Regions from separate parts of the Dictyoglomus sp. SSW genome, predicted to be linked through region 2. Evidence: riboswitches for the same ligand, from Rfam matches in the RefSeq annotation. Region 2 holds a riboswitch; the other holds the start of a gene.
What was found. Region 2 has a riboswitch for thiamine pyrophosphate ahead of thiS (sulfur carrier protein ThiS). Riboswitches for the same ligand answer to the same signal wherever they lie in the genome.

Region 1 (3,419 bases), 360 kb from region 2:
GGGGAATGAGGGAGAGTGTATCTCCCTTGTTCCCCCAAAATATTCTTTCTTCTTCCCCTTTCATAAGATATATATTTAAATTTTTATCTATTACATATGGCTCTATGCCCATATCTTTTACTTTTTCTAAAAAGAATAGATTAGAAAGTAAATGGTCAATCCTTCCCCCCAATAGTCCAATAAAATATATTTCTTGGGGGTTGAATTTTATAGCTTCTCTTACAGCTAATTCTAAATCAGTTTCATCTTTTTCTTTTGGATAAATTTTCCACTCTATTTTTTTATTCTCAAACTTTTTAGATATATCTTCTGTTAATGAATCTAAATCACCTACAATTATGTCAGGTGTTATATCAAACCTTAATGCCAATTTAGTACCACCGTTAGCACAAATAATTTTGTCGACAGGGAATATAGTTCCTATATCATTTATATCTAAATTGCTTTCTCCATTTGCAAAAATTACTATTTTCATAGATTCTTTTATTATATCTCACTTTCTTTTAGTCTGGGGTATATAAGTAGTACTAATGGTAAACATACAAAAGTACTAGGTACAACTACAAAAAGATTATATATTAGGGAGTAAATCCATGCAGGTGTCCCAGGTGGAGCATATTGGGAAAAGAAAATCACGCCTGACAGGAAATGAGCAAATAATCTTCCAAGACCACCAATAAATACTCCAAGTTCTATGGGTTCTTGGGTCTTTCTGAGGACAGCACCATAAATTAAAAGTAATGCCCCAAGAATACCTGCAACTATTAAAACTATTCTTGAAATTGGGAACCACTTCAATTTAAATTCTAAATCTTTAATATCCTCTTCTATATTAGTTTTTTCTTCACCTTGGGCAGATTGAAGTTTTAATTTTAACTCTTCTAGGGTTTTTTGAGCTTGAGGAAGTTCATTAGATATATTAACTACAAACAGAATTGAACCTGCTAAGAAAAGTAAAGCTATAAAAAAGGAAATTATTTTTGAGACCTTAACCTTTTTTGCTATTCCTGAAAGGCCTATTAAACCAAAAGCAATGGGATAATCTAATAAATATTGGGCCCAATGAACAACATACATATCTTGTAAGGAGTGTATAACCCCATATACTAATCCTACTAAAATACCTGGTAATGTTCCCCATCTTAAAGCAAAGATAAAGAGAGGAAGCATTTGCATACTTATACTTCCACCTTGAGGCATAGCTCCTATTCGCAAATACCAAAGAAGTAGAGATAAAGCTATGGATAGAGCACCCTCTGTAAGAAGCCTTACAGGCTTTTGAGACATTATGAAGCACCTCCTATATTAAAAATTAAGATTCCCTAGCCAGCATAGTGGAAGGGAACCTTAATTTTTATATACCTTAAATGTTATATTTTTTTATCCTTAGCCCTTCCCTACGCTGGCATTACCCAGATCAGGTTCAAAGGGTCGGTAGCTTCCGCTACCATCTCAGCCTCGGATTAAGAGGCTCCCCCGGGAACCTTTTTTCTTTTAATCTGTAATTATATCATAAATTTTCTGGTTTTTCTCTTAATAGTCTTTCCAGCTTTTCTATTCTATTTTCAATGTTCTCAATTCTTGATTTTAGTTCTTCAATTAAACTTAGTTCAGGGTCTGGGATATTACCATGTTCTAGCATTTCCTTAGGAGTTAGTTTTCTCCCCTCTTGAACTATAACTCTTCCAGGTACTCCCACAACTGTACAATTGGGGGGTACAGACTTTAATACTACAGACCCAGCACCTATTCTTGTATTATCTCCTATAGTTATTGGACCAAGAACTTTTGCTCCTGCTCCTATAACCACATTGTTGCCTATCGTAGGATGTCTTTTACCCTTTTCTTTACCTGTTCCTCCTAAGGTAACGCCTTGGTATATGAGTACATTATCTCCAATTTCTGTTGTTTCACCTATCACTACCCCCATACCATGATCAATAAAGAAACCTTTACCAATCTTTGCTCCAGGATGGATCTCTATTCCTGTTAAAAGTCTATTGAGATGGGAAATTAAACGTGGAATAACTGGTATTTTTAATTTCCAAAGAAAATGGGCTAATCTATGTAATAATATAGCATGAAAGCCCGGATAACAAAGTATTACTTCTAAAAAATTTCTTGCAGCAGGATCCTTTTCAAATACAGCCTTGTAGTCTGCAACTATTGTTTCAATTATTTTAAGCATTTTTTTCACCCCATCCTTTATAAATTATACCAATTTGATATAAAATAACATAAAAATAAAAAATTTTCCACTGAGAGTTTTTGTTATTAAAAATTTATAGTATAATATCATCTAAAAATAGGAAAGGCTGTGAAGGGAAATAGTAACTACCAAATAGCAAGATAACAGAGAGGTTGGTATTAGCTGTAAACCAGCCATCTTGCAGGTAGTGAATGGGGCCTGGAGCCTTGGAACGAAAGAGATAATATATCTTCGAGTAGTCTCCAACGGGTTAGCCTCCGTTAAATGGGCAAAGAGTTGGGGGATATCTACCTCAATTAAGGTGGTACCACGAGACCAAGCCTTCTCGTCCTTTGTGGATGAGAAGGCTTTAATTTTTATTAGGGGAGGTTTTTAATGTATGAGTCAGTATAAGTATATTTTAGAAGAGTCAAAGCTTCCTAAGGATTGGTACAACATTATACCTGATCTTCCTTTTCCGCTACCTCCTGTAATTCATCCTGCAACATTACAGCCTGTTAAGCCTGAAGATCTTGCACCTATTTTCCCCTTGGAGTTAATTAAACAAGAAGTGAGTCAAGAAAGGTATATTCCTATTCCTGAAGAAGTGTTAAATATTTATAAGCTTTGGAGACCCACACCTTTGTATAGAGCTGTAAATTTGGAAAAATATTTAGATACACCAGCACATATATATTATAAATATGAAGGGGTTAGTCCTCCAGGAAGCCATAAACCAAATACTGCAGTAGCTCAAGCTTTCTACAATAAACTGGAAGGTGTAAAAAGATTATCTACAGAGACTGGAGCAGGCCAATGGGGCTCTGCTTTATCTATGGCATGCAATTTCTTTAAGTTAGAATGTAAGGTATATATGGTTAAAGTAAGTTATTATCAGAAACCTTATAGAAGATCCTTAATGGAAATATGGGGTGCAAAGGTTGTACCAAGCCCAAGTCAAGATACAGAAGCTGGAAGAAGGATTTTGGAGAAAGATCCAGATTCTCCTGGTTCATTAGGTATCGCTATTAGTGAAGCAGTAGAAGATGCAGTTAAGAGAGATGATACAAAATACTCCCTTGGTAGCGTACTTAACCATGTACTTTTACATCAGACCATAATTGGAGAAGAAGCTTTGATGCAGATGGAAATGGCAGAAGAATTTCCTGATGTGGTTATAGGATGTGTGGGTGGGGGAAGTAATTTTGCAGGTCTTTCTTTTCCTTTTGTA
Region 2 (3,419 bases):
TTCGATTAATTCTTCTTTTTTTAATTTTATTCTTTTTATTTTGTTTTCTATAGAAAAACCACAATATTTACATGATGAAAGACAATAATTAGAAAGGTAAAGAGGGGTAAATAGAGTGATAACTTTTCCATAGTATCTTTCTGTAAGTTTTTTTGACTTTTCTGCCATAAGTACAAGATTATTGTCGTCTGTATCAGATAGTAGAATATAAAGTTCTTCTTCGTTTATTTCTTCCTTTTTTAAAATTTTCCTTATATCATACTTTTTCTTTTCTTTTCTAATTTGTTCTAAAAAATTATCAGCCCAATTTAGAACTTTTTCTAACATTGGCTCACCTATTAATCCAAACTTTTAATGAGATCATAAAGTGGAGAGCTTGCACTTGCGTAATCTTTTTCTTCTGGAAGTCCTATTTCATATGCCAATCTTCCAGCTTTTACAGCGTAATTAAAAGCCCTTGCCATATTTAAGGGATCTTTTGAAGTAGCTATGGCTGTATTTATAAGTACAGCATCAGCTCCTAACTCCATAGCTTTTGCGGCGTGAGAAGGTTTACCAATTCCTGCATCTATTATTACAGGAATAGAAATTTCATTAATTATTGCTTTAATTAGTATTTCTGAATCAATGCCCTTATTACTACCTATGGGAGATCCTAAAGGCATTACTGCTGAAACTCCCTTTTCTTCAAGTTTTTTGGCAATTATAAGATCAGGTGATATATATGGAAATACTTTGAAGCCTTCTTTTACTAAAATTTCTGATGCTTTAATTGTCTCTTCATTATCGGGCAGAAGATATTTCATTTCTCCTGTGATTTCGATCTTAATCCAGTTTGATCCTGTAATTTCTCTACCGATAAGAGCTATTTTTACAGCTTCTTTATGATTTCTTGCCCCAGAGGTATTTATCATGATGGTAGCATCTCTTGGGATAAAATCTAATATAGAGTTGCCTTTATTTATATCTGTATTTATTCTTCTCACTGCTACGACAAATACTTCTATTTTGAGTTCTTCATACATATTTTTGATAATGCTATAATCTGGTAATTTTCCAGTTCCCACAAATAACCTATTGTTTATTATTTTTCCACCAATTTCAAACTGCATATTCTTCTTAACCCCCTCCTACTAAGGATACTATTTCCACATAATCTTCATCTTTAAGATAATATTTTTCCCAATCTTCTTTTTTAATAATTTCTCCGTTAACAAGAACGGCTATTTTTTCTAAAGGGTATTTAAGTTTTAAAAGAAGTCCTTTAATGTTTCCCTTGTACTTTATTTCTATATCGTTTACTAACATATAAATTTCACCTCCATATAAAACTTAAAGGACCGCCCGGATATTACCAAGCGGTCCTTTAAATTCCAATAATTTTCACTCCCTCCGCCGGTATTACCCGGGTCAGGTTCTAAGGGTCGAGGTCGGGATTATAGACCTCCTCTCAGCCGAGCTTTTCCCCTCAGCTCCCCTGGAAACCCTATCTTCAATTTTTAGTAATTATACCACAAAATGAAGTTATTTTACTCGATAGTTAAATAATCAAGGTAAATAGCAGATCTTCCTGATGATCCACTGCCAGATAAAAATTGAACTCCTAATTCTCTTACGTCATTTAGTCCTGAAATTCCCGATAGATTTAAAGTTAATACAGTCCCTGATGTATTTGAGCTAATATTAACAGTGCCTCCATCATACCATTTCCAATTACTTCCCACCTTTATATATAATTTGGCTTGCATGCCTGTTCCTTGATCACCCCAGGCTGCATGTCTTACTACTGCTTTAAGTTTTGATTTTCCAGAAAAATTATGATTTGAAATTATACAAAGGTAAAATTGCTTACCTGTACCTAAGTCTACATCAGCTTTTAAAGAATAACTTCCATTGTAGGCCCATTCATTTACGGACCATGGTCCTCCAACTACATTTGTACCTGTCCAATTTTGAGTACTACCTTCAAAATTATATAATACTGACGAATTTCCAGCATTTGGGTCTTTTTCGTACACTACCATTTTGCCCCAATAAGTTAGAGTCTTCCAATCTGAAGGGGAAGTCATATCAAGCCATGCATTTTCACTGTTATTGCCTGTCCATGACCATGCAATAAAGCCTATTCCAAGATTTCTACAGGTTTGCATTAGGTATAAAGCATCAACTTTACATCCAAGATTGTTGTTACCGTTATTGTAGTTATATCCAAATTCACCTACAATGATAGGAATACCACGGTTCTTACAAGTAGACAAAAAATTATAAATTTTGCTATTATCATTCCATTCTCCATACATGTGTATGCTAAAGACAATATTCTTTAATGGATCAGAATTTAGTACCTCTAAGGCATAGTTTAAAATATCTTGGTCATCTTGTCCCCATCCACCCGAGTCGATTACTAATACATTATTTATTCCAGCATTTCTCATTCTACTTACAGCGTTTTTGTAAGCATCTCTCCAAATAGTACTGTTTCTTGGTCCCCACTCATTTGCAATATTTATCCAGACATCACTGGCGATATATGATTTATTATTTATCCACCAAGATACCATTCTATCTAAGTCACTAGTAGATGTACTACCTGTAACATCATGCAATTCAGGAATGGGTTTAAGACCTAAGCTTTTACATCTATCAATTATCTGTTTCAATCTTGAGGCTGATCCATTTGTTTGCCAAACAATTCTAACTGTATTAAAACCATAGCTTTTTATGGTATCAAGGGCGGAATATGCTTGTGAATCAAACCAAATGTGGGGATTATTAACCCCCTTTATGCCAGATGTACTGGGTGCCTTATTTATATTTTCTTTAGTTATTATTACGGTATTATCTTCTGTTAATGTATTATTGTAAATATCAGTTGTTTTAGTACAGCCAGAAATTAGACTTATAAAGATTAAAAATAGAAGTAATGTGTTTAGGAGTTTTAGTTTTTTCATATATTTATGTACCCCCTTCGTTTTAACTTTCTTTAAAAAGTATATCAAATAGTAAAAAATTTGTAAATAATTACATATTTTTTGTAACAAATGCAAGAGAAAAACGTGTGAAATATTAGAATAATGCTTGAGTAAATTATTTACAATTTTTTTTAAAATTTTGACTTTATTTTGCTATTTCAATTATTACCTTTAGATATTTTTCTTTCTCATTAATGATATCTTCAAAAGCTTTATTTACCTCCTCAAATGGGTAGATATGGGAGATTAATCTTTCGTAATCTACTTGATTTTTCCTTAGTAAATCTATAGCAATTAGGTAATCGTCTTTTGTATACATAAGAGAGCCTTTTAAGTTTAGTTCTCTGTCTTGGATATAAATAAGCTTAGCTAAAGATATCTCCTTAGGAACACCAATAAGGATTATATCTGTTCCTTTTTTTGCATTTTCAATAGCCATATTTATTG

Region 1: linked by a shared signal. The riboswitch ahead of ACY3JM_RS06790 (energy-coupled thiamine transporter ThiT) and the one ahead of thiS (sulfur carrier protein ThiS) in region 2 are both predicted to bind thiamine pyrophosphate.

Annotation. Positions count from the first base shown of each region.
Region 1 covers NZ_CM143705.1:1,386,953-1,390,371, reverse strand. Annotated here, with positions in the region: gene ACY3JM_RS06795 (thiamine diphosphokinase) at 1-475, opposite strand, end outside; gene ACY3JM_RS06790 (energy-coupled thiamine transporter ThiT) at 487-1,287, opposite strand; TPP riboswitch at 1,378-1,488, opposite strand; gene cysE (serine O-acetyltransferase) at 1,511-2,209, opposite strand; T-box leader at 2,309-2,545, shown strand; gene ACY3JM_RS06780 (TrpB-like pyridoxal phosphate-dependent enzyme) at 2,589-3,419, shown strand, end outside.
Region 2 covers NZ_CM143705.1:1,749,295-1,752,713, reverse strand. Annotated here, with positions in the region: gene thiH (2-iminoacetate synthase ThiH) at 1-327, opposite strand, end outside; gene ACY3JM_RS08705 (HisA/HisF-related TIM barrel protein) at 339-1,112, opposite strand; gene thiS (sulfur carrier protein ThiS) at 1,120-1,314, opposite strand; TPP riboswitch at 1,370-1,489, opposite strand; gene ACY3JM_RS08695 (cellulase family glycosylhydrolase) at 1,530-2,951, opposite strand; gene ACY3JM_RS08690 (zinc-dependent alcohol dehydrogenase) at 3,118-3,419, opposite strand, start outside.